3 regions of the Hahella sp. NBU794 genome follow, and region 3 is predicted to be linked to each of the others. Evidence: predicted binding sites of a transcription regulator. Region 3 holds the regulator's gene; each other region holds the start of a gene.

Region 1 (6,172 bases), 3.4 Mb from region 3:
CGTCCTGCTGCAGCGCTTTTAACACTTGCTCACGAGTTTGTACTGGGAATTTTCCGACGATTTTCCGTCGTACATTGCTCGGCCCCCAGTTGTAGGCCGCCAGCACCAGCATGGTCTGCACCGTCCGATCTTCGACCTGACCAAAGTAGCGGTGTCTCAGAATTTTCAGATAAGCGCCGCCCAGCTTGAGATTGGTATAAGGGTCAGCCAGTTCCTTTTCCGTAGGGTTTCGCGACTTTTTGTACAGACGCTTGTAGGCTTCACGGCCACCCGCTCCCGCCACCACCTGCATCAGGCCCATAGCGCCCCTGTCGCTACGCACGTCTGACCGCAAACTGGATTCCGTTCTGGCGACGGCGTATAGCAGACGTTCTTCCATATCCAGCTCTACCGCCACCTTGCGCACTTCTTTGGCGTAAGCGTATTGAGGCACATGACCCGGAAAGCGATCCGCATCGTGAATCGGATCAGCATTAGAATAGTAAGCAGCGTGCAAAGCGTCGGCGTCTGGCAGTAACTGCCCGTGACTTGTTTGAGCATTAAACAGGCTCTGCATCCCTCCAAAACGCCAAGCGCTGACGACAAGGCCGAGCATGCAGGCGGCGATAAATGCGATAAACAGTGGCGTGATATATTGTTCAATTAAAGGATGAGCGGCGACCACTTTCTGCTTCATTCCCACTTTCTCCATCACATCTGTATGGAGCCATTCTAATTTTCGAGGGAATTTAAGCTGTTTAAGCCGCGTTGGTATTTTGTTATTGAAAATTAAGCAAAAGCAAAATAATTAAAAAAACTCGCCGGCGCGATGGCGTCGGGCCGGCGGACTCGTCAGACATTTAGTTTAATACCAGTCTGTGAGCAACACCCCAAAGCCAATCCTTTGCGTGCGGTGGTTATAGTCGATCAGACTCTCGCCATAGCCATCGTAATACTCGATATATCCCTTCAAACGCCCCTGCAAGGGGAAGCTGTAGGACAGTTGCACCGTGGTGTGGTTGTCATTGCGGCGGAAGTTGTTGAACAGGCGCATACTGGCCACGTTCTCATTATGCTTATAGGTCGCCCCAAACTCTGCGTACCCCATATAGTTGTGAATATCGGGGTTGTCGTCGTCATCCCCGCTTTCCGGCAGTCGCCACCAGGGTTTAACGCTGAAAGTCATACTTCCCTGATTGAACAGGAACGCCGTATAGATGCGGTTCCAGCTTCGCGACGTCGGCTCGGTGCGCCCATTCGACTGATGACTCAATCCCAGCACATAGTGCTCAGAGGTGTAGCCAAACAGGCTCAGGTTATTACGGAACAAAAAAATCAGCTCGGGCTCGTAATTGGTTTCCCGAAAAGGCGCGGACAGTGACTGGTTATACAACTGCCAGAAAGAGACCTGAGTATAGGCAAACCAGAGGCTCATGGGCTCGGGGATAAAGTTACGCGCCAATTGCACTTTGAAACTAATCTGGAACTTAGTCTCCGAGTGCTTTTGACTCTCCAGGTCCATACTAGGCTCTCTGGTCGGGCTGTATGGCATCTCGTTGGGGTCGTCCACATAGGAATACAACAGCAGATAGTTGGGCTTGTGAGGGATAATGAGGAATCGGTTGTCGGAGAAAGTCGTTTCAAACTCCAGGCGCTTATCGATATCGCTGGGTTGCCGGATATCGCCTAGGGGGTCATCATTCTGCTCCTCTACCGCGCCCGTTTGGGGATCGTCTTCCTTGCCCAGGGATTTGGCTACGCTGTCATAACAAATCAGGCGTTGCTGTACATCCTCCAGCTCATAGCACGCCAATATAGGCGTCTCGTTTTCTTCGGCGAAAACCATCGTCGCCCCGAGTAACAAAAGACACAATCCCCAACGCATTAAATCACCATTTCTTCCTAACCCACTGAAGCAAAAGCGTATTTAACATCATACGCGAAAGCTTACAATCATTTATGTTTGAGCCCGAAATTACGATCCGAACATACCGCAGAAAATTCCTGTTGCCGTCCCCAAACAAAATACTGTACATTTAAACAGTATTTTGGAGGCAGGTTATGCAATACGGCGAAGCAAGCAAAGGGCGTGGAACCGGGACCAATCCACACAATCGTTTTCACCCGCAACGCAGCGAGAGCGATCCCGCTGAAATCGCCGCGTGGAGCGAAGTCCACGACGAAGCTTATCAGAAGCACCCGCAAACGGAATATATCCAGCAAAGCTGTCAGTCCATTGTCAGCAAGAATAATTCCCCCGATATTCCCTTCACTTACTCCATCAATCCCTATCAGGGATGTGAACATGGATGCGTCTACTGCTACGCCCGCCCCAGTCATGAGTACCTGGATCTGTCGCTGGGCCTCGACTTTGAAACCAAGATCTACTGCAAAACCAATGCAGCGGAAAAGCTGCGGGTCTTTCTGGATCAGCGCAATTACCGCTGCGAAACCATTGCTATCGGCGGCAACACCGACCCATATCAGCCCTCCGAAAGGCAACTAAAAATCACCCGCAGTCTGCTCAATGTCATGGTGGATACCAAGCACCCGGTTACACTGATCACCAAGAGCAACCTCATACTGCGCGATATTGATCTATTGCGGGAGCTGGCGTTTCAGAATCTGGTCAAAGTCATGATCAGCGTCACCACCATGGACGTGAAACTGAAAAATATCCTGGAACCCCGCGCGGCGAGTCCCAAAGCGCGTCTCAAAGCGATAGAGACCTTGCGCCGGGAAGGCATCCCCGTTGGCGTCATGGTGGCTCCGGTGATCCCCGGCATCAACGATCCGGAAATTGAAGATATCGTTACCCAATGCGCCAACGCCGGCGCACTCAATGCCGGCTATATCCTGTTGCGATTGCCTCATCAGTTAAAGGAGCTTTACGAAAACTGGCTGCAGCAGCACTATCCGCTGCGCAAGGAGAAGGCGCTCAACTTGCTGAGAGAGTGCAGAAATGGCGAGCTGTATCAGTCTGATTTCCGCACTCGCCAAAGCGGCGTGGGACACTTCGCCCGCCTGATCGAGCAACGCTTTAGTATCGCCGCCAAGCGCAATGGACTTAATCTACGACGGGACTCTCCACTGCGCACAGACCTGTTCACCCCGCCAGGGGCATCCAGGCAGATTGATCTGTTTTCCTTGTAGAGCGAGCCCTATGGCTCGCTCTGTACGGCTTAGCCGAATACCGTTACGGTCTGCTGGCTGAGCGCCACCAACTCGCCTTTGGCGTTCCACAACTTGGAGCGGGTATAAGCATACCCTTCCGAAGCGTGCTCAACGTATGCCTTATACAGACACAGCTCATCCGGCTGAATTGATGGCGTTGGCTGCGGGAACTGAATAGACCAGGTCAGCGTGCTGGCGGGAGCCGGCGCTTTCACCCAAGGCAAGGTCGCTGGCGGCCAGGCGTCCACCAATCCAAGAATGTGCCCCAGAGTCATCGCTGGTTCCGGCTGGCGGAAGCGCACCCAGCCACCCATTTCTCTCGACTGCACGCCGGAGAACGGCAGGTTGCCATAGGCGTAGTAGTAGTTGAAATGCTGGGTAAACTCGGGCGTGACGCCTTTAATGTAGGGCATTTCAATACACTGATCAGGGGCCTTCGCTTCTGGCGTCGCTTCCCCGGACGCATTGATGATGGTGTCCCGCGCCTTGCCGAAACTGGCGAAAGCCGTGGCTTTCACTTCCCCTTGTTGAATAGCGCGGCCCAACACCTGGCTGACTGAACCGCCTTCGCGCAATAACTCGCTGGCGACGGTCAATTTAGTAGGGGCGACGGGGGAGACGAACGAGATATTAAATTCACGCAGTGGGCGATCCTCGGAGAGTGACTGGCGCATGGCTTCGTAGATAAACGCCGCTACCAGCCCTCCAAAGGTCGAGCGACCTTGGGACCAGTCCTCGGCGATTTCTACATCGCATACTGAGTCGCTAACTTCTCCCAGGAGCTTGGAAAAAAGCATTGGAATTCACCTTTATTGCTTACATTGCTTCATGACGAAAAATGTCCTGGCCTCCTGACGTCATACTGCTACACGCCATCAGGCGCACACAGGATCGGGCGTTATTCGCCGGTCGCCGTCACTTGCGACCGAACGATGTTTACAGCATTAACTTTAAATTGCAAGGCTCCACCATCCCCCTTCCAACCGGTTTCAATTCCACCGACTCAAAGCTGCAAACTGAAGCCTGCACGGGCGGGATATCGCCTTTCCCGCCCGCTAGGACAAAAAGCCTGTTACAGGGAACCCTGTGCGGCCATGTCCATATATTTACTGGTAAAGCGCAGCTTGACGTTTTTCTCGTCACCCAGCACTTTGCCGTTATCGAACTGAATGCCGACAAAGTCAGCCGACTGCGCGGTAGCGCCAAACAAACCTTTGTCAAAGCTGAACTGACGCACGTACTCCATGGTCTTCTCAATCGCGTCGGACTTGGTGTAGTCGCGGGCTTCGGCTGGCGTGTAGAACATCGCGGTGGTGCGCAGCTGAGCTTTAAACTCAGGCACCGTGGCGCCAGTGGCTTCCGCCATATACTCGATCGCTTCTTTGCTGCCGGCGCCGCCGCTTATGGTCGCCATGGTTTCATACCAAGCGCCGGTAAGGGCTTTCTTGAAACGCTCATCCGCGTCTGTCTTCACAAATGTGATATCCAGAATTTCACCTGGAATCATGGACGAGTCAAAAATCATCTGCGCGCCCTTGGCGTTACGCGCCTGCTGCAAAGGCGGATTCCAGGTCACCACCGCGCCTTTGGAGCTGGAGATAAAGGCGCTGGCGATGTCCGCATCAGAGGTATTCACTACCGTGACGTCTCTTTCAGACATCCCGTTTTTATCCAGTGCACGCGCCAGCATGTAATGGGATACGGAAAACTCCACCAAGTTGATTTCCCGACCTTTCAACTCCGCCACGCTGTGCGCGCCTTTCACGACGATACCGTCGTTGCCGTTGGAATAGTCGCCGACGATAATCGCCTGCGTGTCCACGCCGCTGACGGAAGGAATCGTCAGTGCGTCCATATTAGTCGCGGTGACCGCGTCAAAGTCGCTGGCGGTATAAAGGTTGATGGACTCGACGTAGTCATTGATCAACTGCACTTCAATTTCAATGCCGTACTTGTCCGCCCACTTCTTGACGATGCCCTGATCCGCTGCGTAGCCCCAGGGCTCCCAGCCAGTGTAATGGGACCAGGCCAGTTTGAACTTATCCGCCGCTGAAGCGGAGGCGGACACCGCCAGGCACATCATGATGGAGGTTATGCTTCGTACCATAAATCTTTTTCCTTGTTGCAAAGTATTGCGTCCGTCGTCAGTAACGGACAGCCGGTTATTCTTTATTGATATCAATAATTTCAATGGCGTCTTCCAGGGAAACGCGGGCTTCTTCCGCTCCTTCCATTTTCTGGATGGATTTCTCCATTTTGCCGCTCAGGTCATCCATATCCACAATAGACTGCGCCATCTTGGGCAGGGCGTTGCGACGGAAGCTGCTGAGTTCTTCCAGAGCGGCCTGCACATCGGTAAAGGCTTTCTTCAACGTATTGATGTCCAGCTGCGCCTGAGAAGCCTGCTTTTGAATCTCCACGCCCTGAGTGCGCAATGTGCTGGCGGTTTCGGCAATCAGATCGTTGGTGGTTTGAGTCACCGCCTGCACGCCTTTCAGCACCTTCTTCTGCGCCTGTAACGCCAGCGCCAGCGTGGAAGCCGTGGACAACGCAGTCACAGTCACGTTGCAGGCGCGATCAACGCCGCGCACCAATTCCTGGTTGTTGCGGATGATCACTTCTGTGGACAACACGCCTTGCTGGTTCACCGCCAGCATTTGCTGCAGGTCGATAATGCGCTGGCGTAACGGGAACAGCACTTCCTCTTCCAGAAACTTACGCTTCTCCTCATCTTCCTGGCGCTCCACCTGAGAAGTCAGCTGTCTGTCCAGCAACTGTCCCAGCTTGATGTAGTCCTGCAGCAGGAAGGTCAGTTCACGCATACGCTTCTGATCGTTGCGCAAGGTGACGTTATCCCGCTCCAGTTGCGACTTGCCGTCTTTCAGGGTCGCCACGATGTCCTGAATCACGCCTTCAACGCTTTGATAACGCGCGAACCAGCGCGCCAGAGGCGTGCCCACGCCTGGGATCATCGACAGCAGTCGACGAAAGCCGCCCATGTTGAAATCAACCCGGTTCG
Region 2 (6,172 bases), 3.2 Mb from region 3:
CGGTAAACACCTGAATGCTGTGAGTCGCTTTTGGCGACCATAGTCTGACTGACGCCGCCAGCGGACTTGTTCAGTTCGAAGCGACCATTACGATGCAAGGTGATGTCCCTCGCGATAAACACTTGGCTACTAAGTCCGCTGACGCTCTGCGCGCCAAATGTTCCTAACATTTTCCAGGTTCCTTCCAGGGGTTCGTCAGCGTCGGCGGGGAAGACGGGATAAATATCTTCCGGCTTGATTTCCCGGGGCTTCCCGTTCGGGAGTTGAAACAGGTATCCCGTCCCTTGCGCTCGCCAATGCCCCCAGTCTTGCTTCCGAGCCTGTTTGCAGGCGGGTATGTCGAGATCTGTGATCGCCGCGTCCATGTCCCGATACAGCTCGCCGTTTTTGAATAAAGTGTAAGGCTGAAAATGGATCAACATCATGCTGCCGTTGTAGCGGTGCTCACGGACGGCGAAGATTTTTTCTACGTCGCTGCTATCAGGGCCGGCGTCAGTAGAAATGCAGGACAAAGCGCTTTGTGAAAGCAGGACGGGATGCGCAGACTGTGGCTGTATTGTTTGATTATATCCGGGTGAATTGGTTGGCGGTTGTTTATGAGAGGCATCTGTAATGGCTGCGTACAGTTCAGGGTGCATTCGCATTGGATTGAAACGAACGTCTTCAAGCACGTCTGAGTATGTATCACAGAGTAAGTCTTGATGCTCATTCAGCTTTGCGAGCAATTTCTCCTCTACCTGCAACAGACTGCCGTCAATGGCTGGAGTGCGCTGTTTCAGGCTGTTTACGGATGCTTCAATCAGGTCCGCCTGATTTCGCTTACGCCAGGATTGGTAATGCGACGAGTTGGCCTTGACACCACAAAGACGGCGCAGAATGTCCATGGTTAGCACGGGGGTATAAAGCGTCATCACGGTTTTCACGCTGGGAGACGTCGACGCAAAAGCAGAAGAGGCCCCAGGCGGGCTGCTCAGAAACAGAAGCACGCCGAGCAGCATCGAAAAAGGAGCGGATTGGGCGTGGCCCCTGATGTTAATTCTTGTCGAAGTCATTGAACCTGGCTGGAGCATCATCAAGTAGTGGGCTGGTAAAGCTAACTAATTGAAGGGCAATAGATAAACTAGGGTTTCTCCCAGGTGTTTTCCTTTTGATTAAATCGTTTACCGTAATGCCTCGCATCAAAGCTCTGGCGTGTCGGCGAATGTAATTGAGGTGAGCTGTTTTTGTTGTCGCTGCGTTTCTATTGCAACTCTTCGCCGGGCTAGCGTCAGCCTAATGAGGAGACTTTAAATGAGAGTTCCTGGAATTCTATATTCCATTTTTTTACCGTTGTTGTGTCTTTGGGGACATACCGCTAAGGCATCCGGTGATGCACTGGATGATATCGCCGGCTCAATGAACTCCGCGTTTGAAATGGCGCTGAGTGAGACTGACAATACGGCTTCAGCCGCTGGCGGCGATAATGGGGCTGTGCCTGAAAAGGGCGCTTTCTTCACCCCATCAAAAGAAGTCAGTGCTGAGATCAAAGAAAAAATGATCACAGAAATGCTGAAAAAAGTTCCCGCCGATAAAGAGGCTGAACTGCGTGCGGCATTCGCCGAGATCGACATCATGCAGTTGATGGGCGATGCGGTGAAGAAAGACGGTTATCAGGCTAATGATTTGGCTCTGGCCATGGCGGCCTGGGTCACCACATCCTTTAGCATTCTCAATGATCAGGAAACCAACGACGCTGAAGATCGAGCAGTATGGAAGCAGTTTCGACAGGTGATTGCGACAAATCCTTCACTTGCCGGACTATCCGATCGGGATAAGCAAGTTACGGCGGAGACGCTGTACTGGTATTCCGCATTCGCCGCCAACGACTATCAGCAAGCCAAAGCGGGGACACCCGGGTGGAAGCTGGATGAGGTCAAAGACTATGTGAAACGTGATCTCAAGGCGCGCAAAATTCACCCCGAGCTGGTTACGATTTCCGCTGAAGGCGGTTTGGTTGCTCGTAAGTAATTTCGCCGTGCAGGGACGCACAGCCTTCTGTTCTTTTACTCATAGCCCAGAGAGAGTCTGACCAGATCCTGTACGTTACGAGCCCCCAATTTGCTCGCCATGTTGGCGCGATGCAGTTCCACGGTTTTCACGCTAATGCCAAGGATATCCGCAATGGTTTTATTCAGTTTTCCGGCGCACACATGGGTCAACACCTGGCGTTCCCTGGGGGATAAGCGTCCCAGCTTTTCCTTGGCCGCCTGTGGGTTGCGCAATGCGGACCCGGGTTCTGAAATAGCGCTTTTCACGGTTTCCACCAGAATGGAATTTTCGAAAGGCTTTTCCAGAAAGTTCGCTGCGCCCATGCGCATGGCGCTGACGGCTAAAGTGACGTCTGCGTGTCCGGTTATGAGAACGACGGGAATGGAAATACGACGTGCGCGTAGTTCCTCCATCAGCTCCAATCCATTCATGTCAGGCATGCGTAGATCGGTCACGACGCATTTGTCGCTCAATGGAATGCCTGCGTTTTCCAGTTGCTGAAGTCTCGCCAAAAGGCCTGTGGCCCGGTTGAAGTCTTCTACCTGTAAGCCGGCCGCTTCCAGCATCCAGACGGTGGAGCGGCGAAAGTCTTCGTTATCGTCTACTAATAAAATTTGTGCTGCGTTCATGCTTGTCTCTTCGAAAAGATGTATCCACAAAAATAATCTGCAGGGCCGCGTTTCTAACGGCTTGCCGTCACTTAGTCAGGAGGGCGTACAGGCGTCGCAGTTGCGGCTAGAGGCAAAGTGAAAGAGAAGACAGAGCCGCCATCGGGGTTATCCTTAAACTCCAGTGTTCCGTGATGAAGTTCGATAAAGGACTTGCTGATAGCGAGGCCTGCACCCATGCCATCAGGTTTGGTCGTGAAGAAGGGAGTGAACAGGCGATTGCGGAAATGTTGGGGAATGCCGCAGCCTTTATCTGTCACGCTGACTGTAACCCGGTCCTGGGAAATGACTTGGGCGTCCACAATGAGTTCACGTTCTTGGATTGGCGTGTCGCGCATGGCGTCCAGCGCGTTGCGAATCAAATTTCCCAGGGTTTGCTCGATCATGATTCTATCCACGCAGACATTGGGGATGTCCGCCGCTATCAGCAGGCGGGTCTTCACTTGGCGTCGATGAGTTTCGAGTTGAAGAAGCTCCAGCACGCCGCTGGCCAGCTGGCGCAAAGAAATTTCATCTGCGCGCGGCTCTCTCGACGTTACGAATTTTCGTATGCGGGCAACCACGGCCGCCGCCTGATGAGCCTGTCGAATCGCAAGCTGCACGGCTTCTTCCGGCTTATCGACGCCAGTATGCTTTTCAAGCAATAGCTTGGCGGCGTTAAGGTAATTGAGAATTGCGCCGATAGGCTGATTCAGTTCATGGGTCAAGGCTGTCGCCATCTCGCCAATCGACATGCTTTTGGAGGCTTGCTGCAACTGGGCGTGCATGTCTTCAGGTCTTAGCAGTAGTAGCGACGGCTCTTCCACTTTCTGCACCGATAACAATAATTTCACGCCTTCGGCATCATGAAACGGCGCGCTATTTAGCGTATAAAAATCGCCGGTTTCCGGGTGATGCGCTTGCAGCGAAAACGCGTCGCCTTTTAAGTGCGCCTCTTTGCTTTCAACAGGTTGAAATAGCTGCAGAAATGAGTCGCGATGCGACGTCAGGCGAGATTGCGTTTTTTGGTCGCCACTAAACTCACGTAGAAATAAAGTGTTACAGGCGATGAATTCACCTTGGCGAGAATGCACGGCGGCAGGATAGGGGAGAGCGTTCAAGAGTGGATATTTTGCACCGCCATGGGAGGCGTTGGCGGCTTTGGATTCCTTGTACGCAATGATGTCAGGCTGATACGCATTGGCTGCAAGCCTGTTTTTTAACATAAGCATCTTTCTGTCCTCCCTGCACTGTCAGATACCTGGATTAAACCTCGCATTCCCTAATTCTGATGAGCGAGAATGCCGCTTAATCCGAACGTCAAACTGGCGGTTATCCTAAATGCCTTGCGCGACGAGGCGCAATCATATATTCGGACTATTACCATTTGGTTATCTCTTGTGTTTGCAATAAAAATCTACTCATTGAGCCTTTATTTTCATGTGGTTACTGTGTTTGGATGAATCTTGTGTGACGCTATTGACCTGATCTTAAAACTGTATGAATATACAGAGGCTAATTTTAGGAGGCGACAAAATGGCCGTAGTGACCCTGTATATGAGTGACAGAGACCCATCACAACAGATGTTTAAATCCAAGAAAGAAGCTGACGATCATGACAAAAAGCTTGAGCTCGCCGAAGGCGTGTCTCATTTCCTGGCGCAACGCCTGACTTCTTTGAATGAAGGTTTGGCGGAAGAAATTGGCATGCTGGTCGCTAATCACAAGGAAGCGTTCGCAACCGCGTTCAAAGGCAAGGTTGACGTCTTGTTTGAAGAGTCGCCAGAGCCTGCTCCCAGCGCAGAAGAAGAGACTAAAGAGAGCGCCAAGGTTAAAGACAGCGGCAAAGTGCGGGCGATAGCCGGCAAGGGCTGATGAGAAGGGACGTTGTCAGCGTCCCTTGGGTGTAAACAGTCTAAAGCTGAATGTTTTGCGTCACCACCGCCGGTGTTTGTTGCATGATGATGTCGCCTGCGCGAATGGAGGCTGTCACCACGCTTTGGCGGCGCAAGACTTCATAGTCGTCAGGTCCGTCCAGCAGGATGAAGTTGGCGGGTTTGCCGACTTCTACGCCGTAACGATCTTGGATGTTCAGCACTTTGGCGCTGTTATGACTGATCAGGTCCAGCGCATTGCGGTAGTCGTCGTAGCCCATCATATGGCATATGTGCAGCGCGAAGTCCAAGGTGCGCAGCAGATTGCCATTGCCCAGGGAGTACCATGGGTCCTGAATGGAGTCTTGACCGAGGCCGACATTGAGGCCCGCTTCTAACAGCTCTTTCACCCGAGTGACGCCGCGACGTTTGGGGAAGTTGTCGAACCTGCCTTGCAAATGAATGCTTTCTGTTGGGCAAGATACAAAGTTTATCTGTGACATTTTCAGCAGGCGAAACAGGCGGCTACAGTAAGCGTTGTCGTAGGAGTGCATCGCCGTGGTGTGGCTGGCGGTTACCCGATGCCCCATATCGCGCTTCAATGCTTCCGCCGCCAGTACTTCCAGGAACCTGGAGCCGGGATCGTCTATTTCGTCGCAGTGCACGTCGACAAGGCGGTCGTATTTTTCCGCCAGATCCATAAGGATTTTGACTGACTCCACGCCATAGTCGCGGGTGAACTCGAAATGAGGAATGCCGCCAACCACATCGACGCCCATCTCGACGGCTTTTTCCATCAATTGAACGCCATTGGGATAGGAAAGAATGCCTTCCTGTGGAAACGCCACCAGCTGCAGCTCAATCCAGGGCGCTACTTCCTGTTTGATCTCAAGCAGGGCTTCCAGCGCCGTCAATGTTGGATCGGTGACATCTACATGAGAGCGTACGGCCTGCACGCCGTATTGGGTCAGCATTTTCAGGGTGCGGCGCGTACGCTGCTTAACGTCTTCATGGGTCACCATGGCTTTGCGCTCAGACCAGCGCTCTATGCCCTCAAATAATGTGCCGCTCATGTTCCAACTAGGCTCGCCCGCGGTGCCTGTCGCGTCCAGATGGATATGGGGCTCTACAAAGGGGGCGCTGACAAGACGCTCGCCAGCGTCCAGCAAAATTTCCACGTCCGACTGCGGAAGCTCCGCCATGGGCAATATGGCGCTGATCTGGCCCTGGTTAATCTGAATGGCGTATAAACCGTCCTGGCCGCGTAAACGGACGTTGGTGACGTATTTCATTGAGGGACTCACCTGATTATTTATTCTGAAGCGGACATTTTCCGTAAATGACCTGCAACTGTCGACAGCTTCCAGCAATATCAGGGGTTAGCAATATCAAATGACAGGCGTGAGAGGTTGTAATGATGGGACGTATGAGAGGGACAAAAAAAGGGCCCTGATGCAGGGCCCAATGGGGTATAGAGTTAGACGGCTTCCTTTTGATTGCTGTCGGCGGCGATTTGGGCGTGTCTGCCCACGGTCGACAACAGCGCCTGCAGGGTAGCGGTGGTGGTGTCTTCCGCCAAAGCGGCGGCGCTGAATGGCGCGCCGTTGATCATGACTTTGATGC
Region 3 (6,172 bases):
GGTGAAGAGCAGGGCGCGCGTTTCGAAGATCTGACTTGGGTATTGTTTGATCAGGCGCGACTGGCTGGCGGAGAAAACCTGAAAGATCCTGCTGGTTACGTAAGCCGTCTGAATAAACTGCTGCTTGAGCTTTCTAACGCGGGCTAAGCCTCGTTTAGCTGTCTAAGTTGCAGTAAGAGAAAGGCCGCTTAAACAGCGGCCTTTTTTAGTGGGAGAAAGATGGGCTAAAGGTGTCTAATGGATAACCATTAGCGTCTGGCGGCGCGGCGTACCGCGGAAGTCGAGAAGTCGCTGTCTCTCAGTCCGGGCGCAAAGTCGCGAGGCCTTTCTTCGTTATCCAAACCGTCGACGAAATAACGCCCTGACTTCAGGTCGTAAATAACCTCCAGTGTGGTCCAGGGAGCTTTCACCTCGTAGTAATTCACCAAGTGAGCTTCCGATACGCGCCACAGTTCACCTTTATCGTCATAATCCTCCGCAACCAGCAGTTGCCAGGAGTCCTCATCAAAGTACATGCGGCGCTTGTGATAGATGTGACCCAGCCCTTCGCGCAGGATGCCTTCCACCACCCACACCCGATGCGCTTCGTAGCGCGCATGCTCCTGATTGATGTGGCCGGGACGCACGATATCGTTCATGCGCAGGTTGCTGGAGTGCAACTGGTAAGCGTTGTAAGGCACATACATGACTTTCTTGGCGATCAACGTCCATTCATATTGGTCCGGCGCCCCGTTGTACATATCAATCTGGTCGGTAGTGCGCAGCCCTTCGCTATTTGGAGCCTCGGCGTCGTAAGCCAGGTTAGGGGAGCGTCGCAGGCGACGTTCACCGGCCTGATAGCGCCAGGACTGTCTGGGAGAGCGAATCTGATCCAGCGTCTCATGCACCAGGTTCATGGTTCCTGCGAGCTTGGCGGGAGCGACGACCTCCGTCTTGAGATAGAAGATTTTGTTATCGATGTCTTCCGGGCGATTGTGCTGCTGAGCATACACAAAGAAATACTCATAGTCGGTTGTCACCGGCGTGTAAGAACCGTCTGGAAGTGTGGCGGCGAACGAAGAACGAAATGAAGCCTCTTCGCCCCGGTAGCGCAGGATATGGTTCCAGATAATCTCCACCCCTTGATTGGGGATCGGAAATGGACTGGTGATCAGCGATCCTTTAACGCCTGTTCCACGAGGCATTAGTTCCGCCTTGGCGGCGTTTTGTTTCAGAGCGGCGTAGACGTGGTCAGGGTAAGACGCGCTGCGGCGGCTGGGATACACTTTCAGAATGTAATCGCTTGGATACTTCTGCAGCAGAGCCTTGTGGCCTTCGGTCAGTTTGTCTGAATAATCCTGTGCATTGCCGGCGTTAATGATGAAGCGTGGAACGTCCGCATCGAAGGGGTCAGCATGCCATTTATCTGGATTATAATTCGCAGGCGGCTGCTTAATGCCTCCATCCCAAGAGGGCACTTCCCCCCCTTCGCTACCGGCCCTCTCGGCGCCAAGCGGCGTGAGATCCCGGTCCAAACGTGCCACCTGATCCGGCGGCGCCTTAGCTGTGGCGTTTTGCGCGATTAGTGAAAATACGAGTAATACCAGTGCGTTATTTATATTTTTTCTTGCGTTACGGCTATAAGCCATGTCTTTCTCACTCTCTTTCTAGAAGTAACAGACAGTTCCCTTACTTTCTCTCCCTGGACAAAATTATAGCAGTCTAAAATATTATTCTAGTTTTCTCACTAGCGCCTTTGTTAGCGTTTATGGCGGGTTGCTGCTGAACGTTAACTTGTGTAAGGGGCGAGCCTGAGGATCGGGTGCTAAGCTATGAGAAAGGGGCTGCTGATAGTTTGTCGCCATTTTGCGGAAGCCTGAGTCGAGGGAGTCAGCAATGGTAGGAAATCTAGGCGTCTAAACGAATCGGAATTGCGCCTCAGGAAATAGTCCGGAGGGGAATTTTTTATTAAAGAACTTATGGTTAAAAACCTATACACTAACAAAGAGCAATTGTTGATGAGTTAAGGTATGTCCGATAAGTGGCTGACTTATGTTAATGAAAACCTGTTTTTCGCCAAGCTGCAGTTGCAGTGGAGGGATGCATCCTCAACGGTGGCGGAAAAGCAATGCGCCGGACGGGCGGCTTTGCGTTTTCTGCAGCAGGCATATGTCGGCTTCTTGAATGAGCTTGCGGAGCAGCGTCGCATCAAAGTTAAAATTGAGACGCTCGCTGACTTGGAAGGAGAGTTGGAAGTTGAATCGCCAGAAGTAATCAGCATGAAGCTGGCGGTGGAGCAACCCGATTCCTGGCTGGCTCAACTGCTAAAACAATTTGGGGACATATCTCGCCCCCGAAAAAATGAAACGCCGCAAAATGAAAATATTATCGCCGCCACGTCAGCTCCATATGTGATGGAGTTAGTGGTGATACTGGAGTCCATGCAGGCGTTCATCAACGAGATGAGAGAGCACAGTTTTGAGTGGTAGAGGTAAGCTTGAATGAAAGAAACCCTCTCAGGCCTCGACTGATAACAGCTTAGGAAAATGATTGAGGCGCCTGTGGCTAGTTTTCTGATTTGTTCGCTCCCGGGTGTTGGGACGATGGAAAACATTTCAGTGAGAACTTACGAGTAGGAGATTTGGAAATGGCATCAAGCTTCTTTGAAATTGTTCAATTGCCGAATGGCGATTTCGCTTTGCAACCCATGGGAGGCGGAAGCGAACATTTGGTGAAAATCAGCTTCGGTCAGGAAGCCAAGGCATATCTGGCGGAAAATGACGCAGCTGTTGCGCATGCAATGATTAATGCGGCGATTAAATTGGTAGGAGATATGCGGGAAGAGGCGATTCGTCAGTCTGAGGCGGAAGAAAAGCCGAAAACCGTACACTAAAGGCCCCGGCTGCCCATACAAGGGCAGTCGGCGCTTCGTTCCCTGTTAGCGGCGAATAACGCCGACGCCCAGTCCTTCGATGTCCAGCGGTTGTTGCGACAGATTCACTTCAATTGGCTCAAACTCTTCGTTTTCCGGCAATAAAAGCACTTTGTTTTTTTGACGCTGAAAGCGCTTTACAGTCACTTCATCGCCAATGCGCGCAACCACAATTTGCCCGTTGTGGATATCGGTCGTGCGATGCACCGCCAGTAAATCACCGTCGAGTATTCCCACGTCCTTCATGCTCATGCCTTTGACACGAAGAAAATAATCGGCGGAAGGAGTAAAGAAGGATGGAGGCAGTTCGCAATATTCTTCAATATTTTCCTGGGCCAGAATGGGGTAGCCCGCTGCAACCTGACCGACAATTGGAATCCCCTGATTTTGCGTTTCCGTCGCTGGCAACCTGATGCCGCGAGAGGCGCCGGGAACCATCTCGATAGCGCCTTTCTTCGCCAGAGCTTTCAGGTGCTCTTCCGCAGCGTTAGCGGAGCGAAACCCCAGACGATTAGAAATCTCCGCCCGGGTAGGTGGATAACCCGTTTCCTCAATATGCTCGCGAATCAGTTGTAAAACCTGCTCCTGGCGCTTGGTTAGCTTAATCACTCCACCCTCCGGGGACCCTAAAAGGTCTGATAAAATTCTGTGTATACTATATGTTTATCCATGTCTGTTTATGTATACAGTAATGGTTTGGGCAAGTAAAGAAAAAATGTCTAAGTGACTGAGGATTAAGATGAAAACTCTCATGACGGACCACTTATCAAGTAAAGCTGTTGAATATTGATCAGCAACAAATGCCCGCCTTGGTTAATTGAGAAAAATATAAAATAGATGATTAGTCTCTCAGGGAGCAGCCTATGGGGGCGCGTATTTTGATTATTCAGGGGCACCCTGATCCACGGGGAGGCCGGTATTGTCATGCCTTGGCTGACGCGTATGCAGACGGCGCGGTGGCGGCGGGGCATGACGTGCGTAGGCTGGCGGTGGCGACAATGAATTTTCCCTGGTTGCGTTCAAAGCAGGAGTTTGAAGAACAACCGCCGCCGGAATCGATTATCGCTGCGCAAAAAGAAATCCAATGGGCCGAATGTCTGTTTATTGTTTATCCGCTATGGATGGGAGATCTTCCTGCGATATTAAAAGCATTCCTGGAGCAGACGCTACGGCCGGGGTTTGCTGTAAGCGGTGGCGATAAGTGGCCCAAAAGGCTATTGAAAGGGCGCAGAGCGCGTATTGTCGTAACGATGGGGATGCCTGCGTTTGTCTATCGCTGGTTTTATCGTTCGCATAGTTTAAAAAGTCTAAAACGTAATATCTTGGGTATTTGTGGCGTTTCGCCGGTCCAGGCGTCGCTGATTGGCGCGGTGGAGGATTCTGATTCGCGGTCCCGAAAACACTGGCTGGATAGAATGCGCAGGTACGGCGGTAAAGCGATATAGCCTTTGGTTTAGTCATTGCCTTATCTGCTTGGCGGCTTTGATACAATTTGATGCTTTTCTTAGACAGACCGATAACTTCTATCGGTATATCTTCATGGCCCGTGCGGTAAAGCTCATAATCCGCAGCGTACTTTTCATATCAGTTGTAAATCTCTTCAGGAATCGTCATGACGCCAGCGAACAGATGGTTTAGAGCCCCCTTTGTGGTTGGCGTTGTCTTTCTTATTCTCACTGTCAGCGCAATGACATGGTCAAAGGGCGGTGGGGAGCTTTTTAAGTATTTTCGACACAACTCGGAGCAGCCGGAAAAGTTATCAGAACTGCCTCCGCCGCTGCCGGCATACAGTCGAGCAAAAGAGGACGAGCCTTACTACGAGGAAGAGAGTAAGCCTGACTGCTATTTGGATGGACTTTCGGGGCTCTCGGGTGACGAATTTGTTCTGGCCATATGGGGAATGGATCATGATTGTGTGAGGGACTTGGTCTTCATGGAGGAACAAGCTCTTCTCAATGTATTCTCAGAAGCCAACATGTCAGTCGTGGCGCAAGCGGCCACTTCAGAATCATCTTATTTTCAAGAAGATAATATCTATGAACTGACGAACCTCATTCAATATCTGCATGCGGGATATGTGCTGGAAAGAAACCGCCCGCGTAAGAAGAAGCTATATGGAAAGACGTTGCAGAAACAGGTTGCGGTAGTTGTCGTTCAAGTTACCAATAATGCTCTTCAAGGCGCCATTGGAGCAGATCGCGCGCGATTGACGGAGTTGTCTTTTAAACTGGTAAACACTTCTGATAATCAGGGAGTGGTTGTCAATGAGTCCGTCGCCTGGTTAGAGAAACTGGGCCCGCTGACCGACGCCAATGAGCGTTATGATTTAGCGTTAAACGAGCTTTTCAATATCTACTATAAAGGCCATGACAATGACGCCTTTGTCGACATCGCCTCTCATGATGCGCAGATTCCTAACGCGCTTTATCGCTTCATTGTTGATAAAGATTCGTGGTTGGTAGGCAGCCGGGAGTATCTATTGATGAATGCCGTCAAAGAGCTCGGGCGCTTTCTGCAGTATAAAACGATACGGGATGATACAGGCCACTTCATACGTAACCTGATTAACAGATATGACCTGAGTCGTGACACCGCGAATGTGTGGAGCATTTTGGCCGGCTCAGTGGATTACTACGATAAGTCGAACTGCAGGCTTTACAACGCTTGCGATTATAGAAAGCGCGTCGAGACTGTTATTTTGCGCCGAGAGCGCATGTGTGGCGAGACGGTCAGAATAAGGGCTCAATCCATGACGGAGGAGCAGTTTGACTCCGCCTGTGAGGCTTTGTCCCGGCGCGAAGATGTCTTTCACCAGATGCTGAACAGTGAACGAGAGCCCGTTGCTGAGGATCAGAACGACACTCTGGAAATGGTCATATTTAAAGATTCAGACACATTCGTTGACTTGGGCTGGCTATTGTTTGATTCCGATGCAGTGACCGCTGGCGGCGTTTTCTATGAGGGCGATCCTTTTGATGAAGCTAACCAGGCGCGAGTGCTGGCTTATCAGTCAGAAGAGGTCTCAGACTCGCATCAGATACTGAATCTGGATCATGAGTTTGTGCATTATCTGGACGGGCGATTCACCATGTATGGTTTGGAGTCGGAGTACATTGAAGATAATGTTTGGTGGGCCGAAGGCGTCGCCGAATACATTGCCTTACAGGATCATTATCCAGATGCAGAAGAAGCGGCTTTGTCAGAAATGGTGCGTTTCTCGGATATCATACACTCCAACTACAAGAGCGATGAGTCACGTAT

The links. Region 3 encodes LexA, which represses DNA repair genes until DNA is damaged. Its sites were predicted from a motif close to TACTGTNTANNTANACAGTA; they were not measured.
Positions count from the first base shown of each region.
Region 1: ACQYWX_RS06015 (PA0069 family radical SAM protein) is a predicted target of LexA. The motif match lies at 2,006-2,025, and genes of this name have one in related genera.
Region 2: ACQYWX_RS07190 (YebG family protein) is a predicted target of LexA. The motif match lies at 4,170-4,189, and genes of this name have one in related genera.

Region 1 is NZ_CP192738.1:1,339,303-1,345,474, reverse strand. Features, by position in the region: gene ACQYWX_RS06025 (transglycosylase SLT domain-containing protein) at 1-676, opposite strand, end outside; gene ACQYWX_RS06020 (phospholipase A) at 845-1,825, opposite strand; gene ACQYWX_RS06015 (PA0069 family radical SAM protein) at 2,041-3,132, shown strand; gene ACQYWX_RS06010 (acyl-CoA thioesterase) at 3,162-3,950, opposite strand; gene ACQYWX_RS06005 (putative urea ABC transporter substrate-binding protein) at 4,226-5,260, opposite strand; gene ACQYWX_RS06000 (toxic anion resistance protein) at 5,316-6,172, opposite strand, start outside.
Region 2 is NZ_CP192738.1:1,585,221-1,591,392, forward strand. Features, by position in the region: gene ACQYWX_RS07170 (hypothetical protein) at 1-1,052, opposite strand, end outside; gene ACQYWX_RS07175 (DUF6683 family protein) at 1,291-2,007, shown strand; gene ACQYWX_RS07180 (response regulator transcription factor) at 2,043-2,657, opposite strand; gene ACQYWX_RS07185 (ATP-binding protein) at 2,729-3,907, opposite strand; gene ACQYWX_RS07190 (YebG family protein) at 4,212-4,550, shown strand; gene codA (cytosine deaminase) at 4,591-5,841, opposite strand; gene leuA (2-isopropylmalate synthase) at 6,027-6,172, opposite strand, start outside.
Region 3 is NZ_CP192738.1:4,786,460-4,792,631, reverse strand. Features, by position in the region: gene htpG (molecular chaperone HtpG) at 1-147, shown strand, start outside; gene ACQYWX_RS20900 (DUF1329 domain-containing protein) at 249-1,457, opposite strand; gene ACQYWX_RS20895 (DUF6586 family protein) at 2,010-2,468, shown strand; gene ACQYWX_RS20890 (hypothetical protein) at 2,627-2,872, shown strand; gene lexA (transcriptional repressor LexA) at 2,918-3,520, opposite strand; gene ACQYWX_RS20880 (NAD(P)H-dependent oxidoreductase) at 3,775-4,356, shown strand; gene ACQYWX_RS20875 (collagenase) at 4,524-6,172, shown strand, end outside.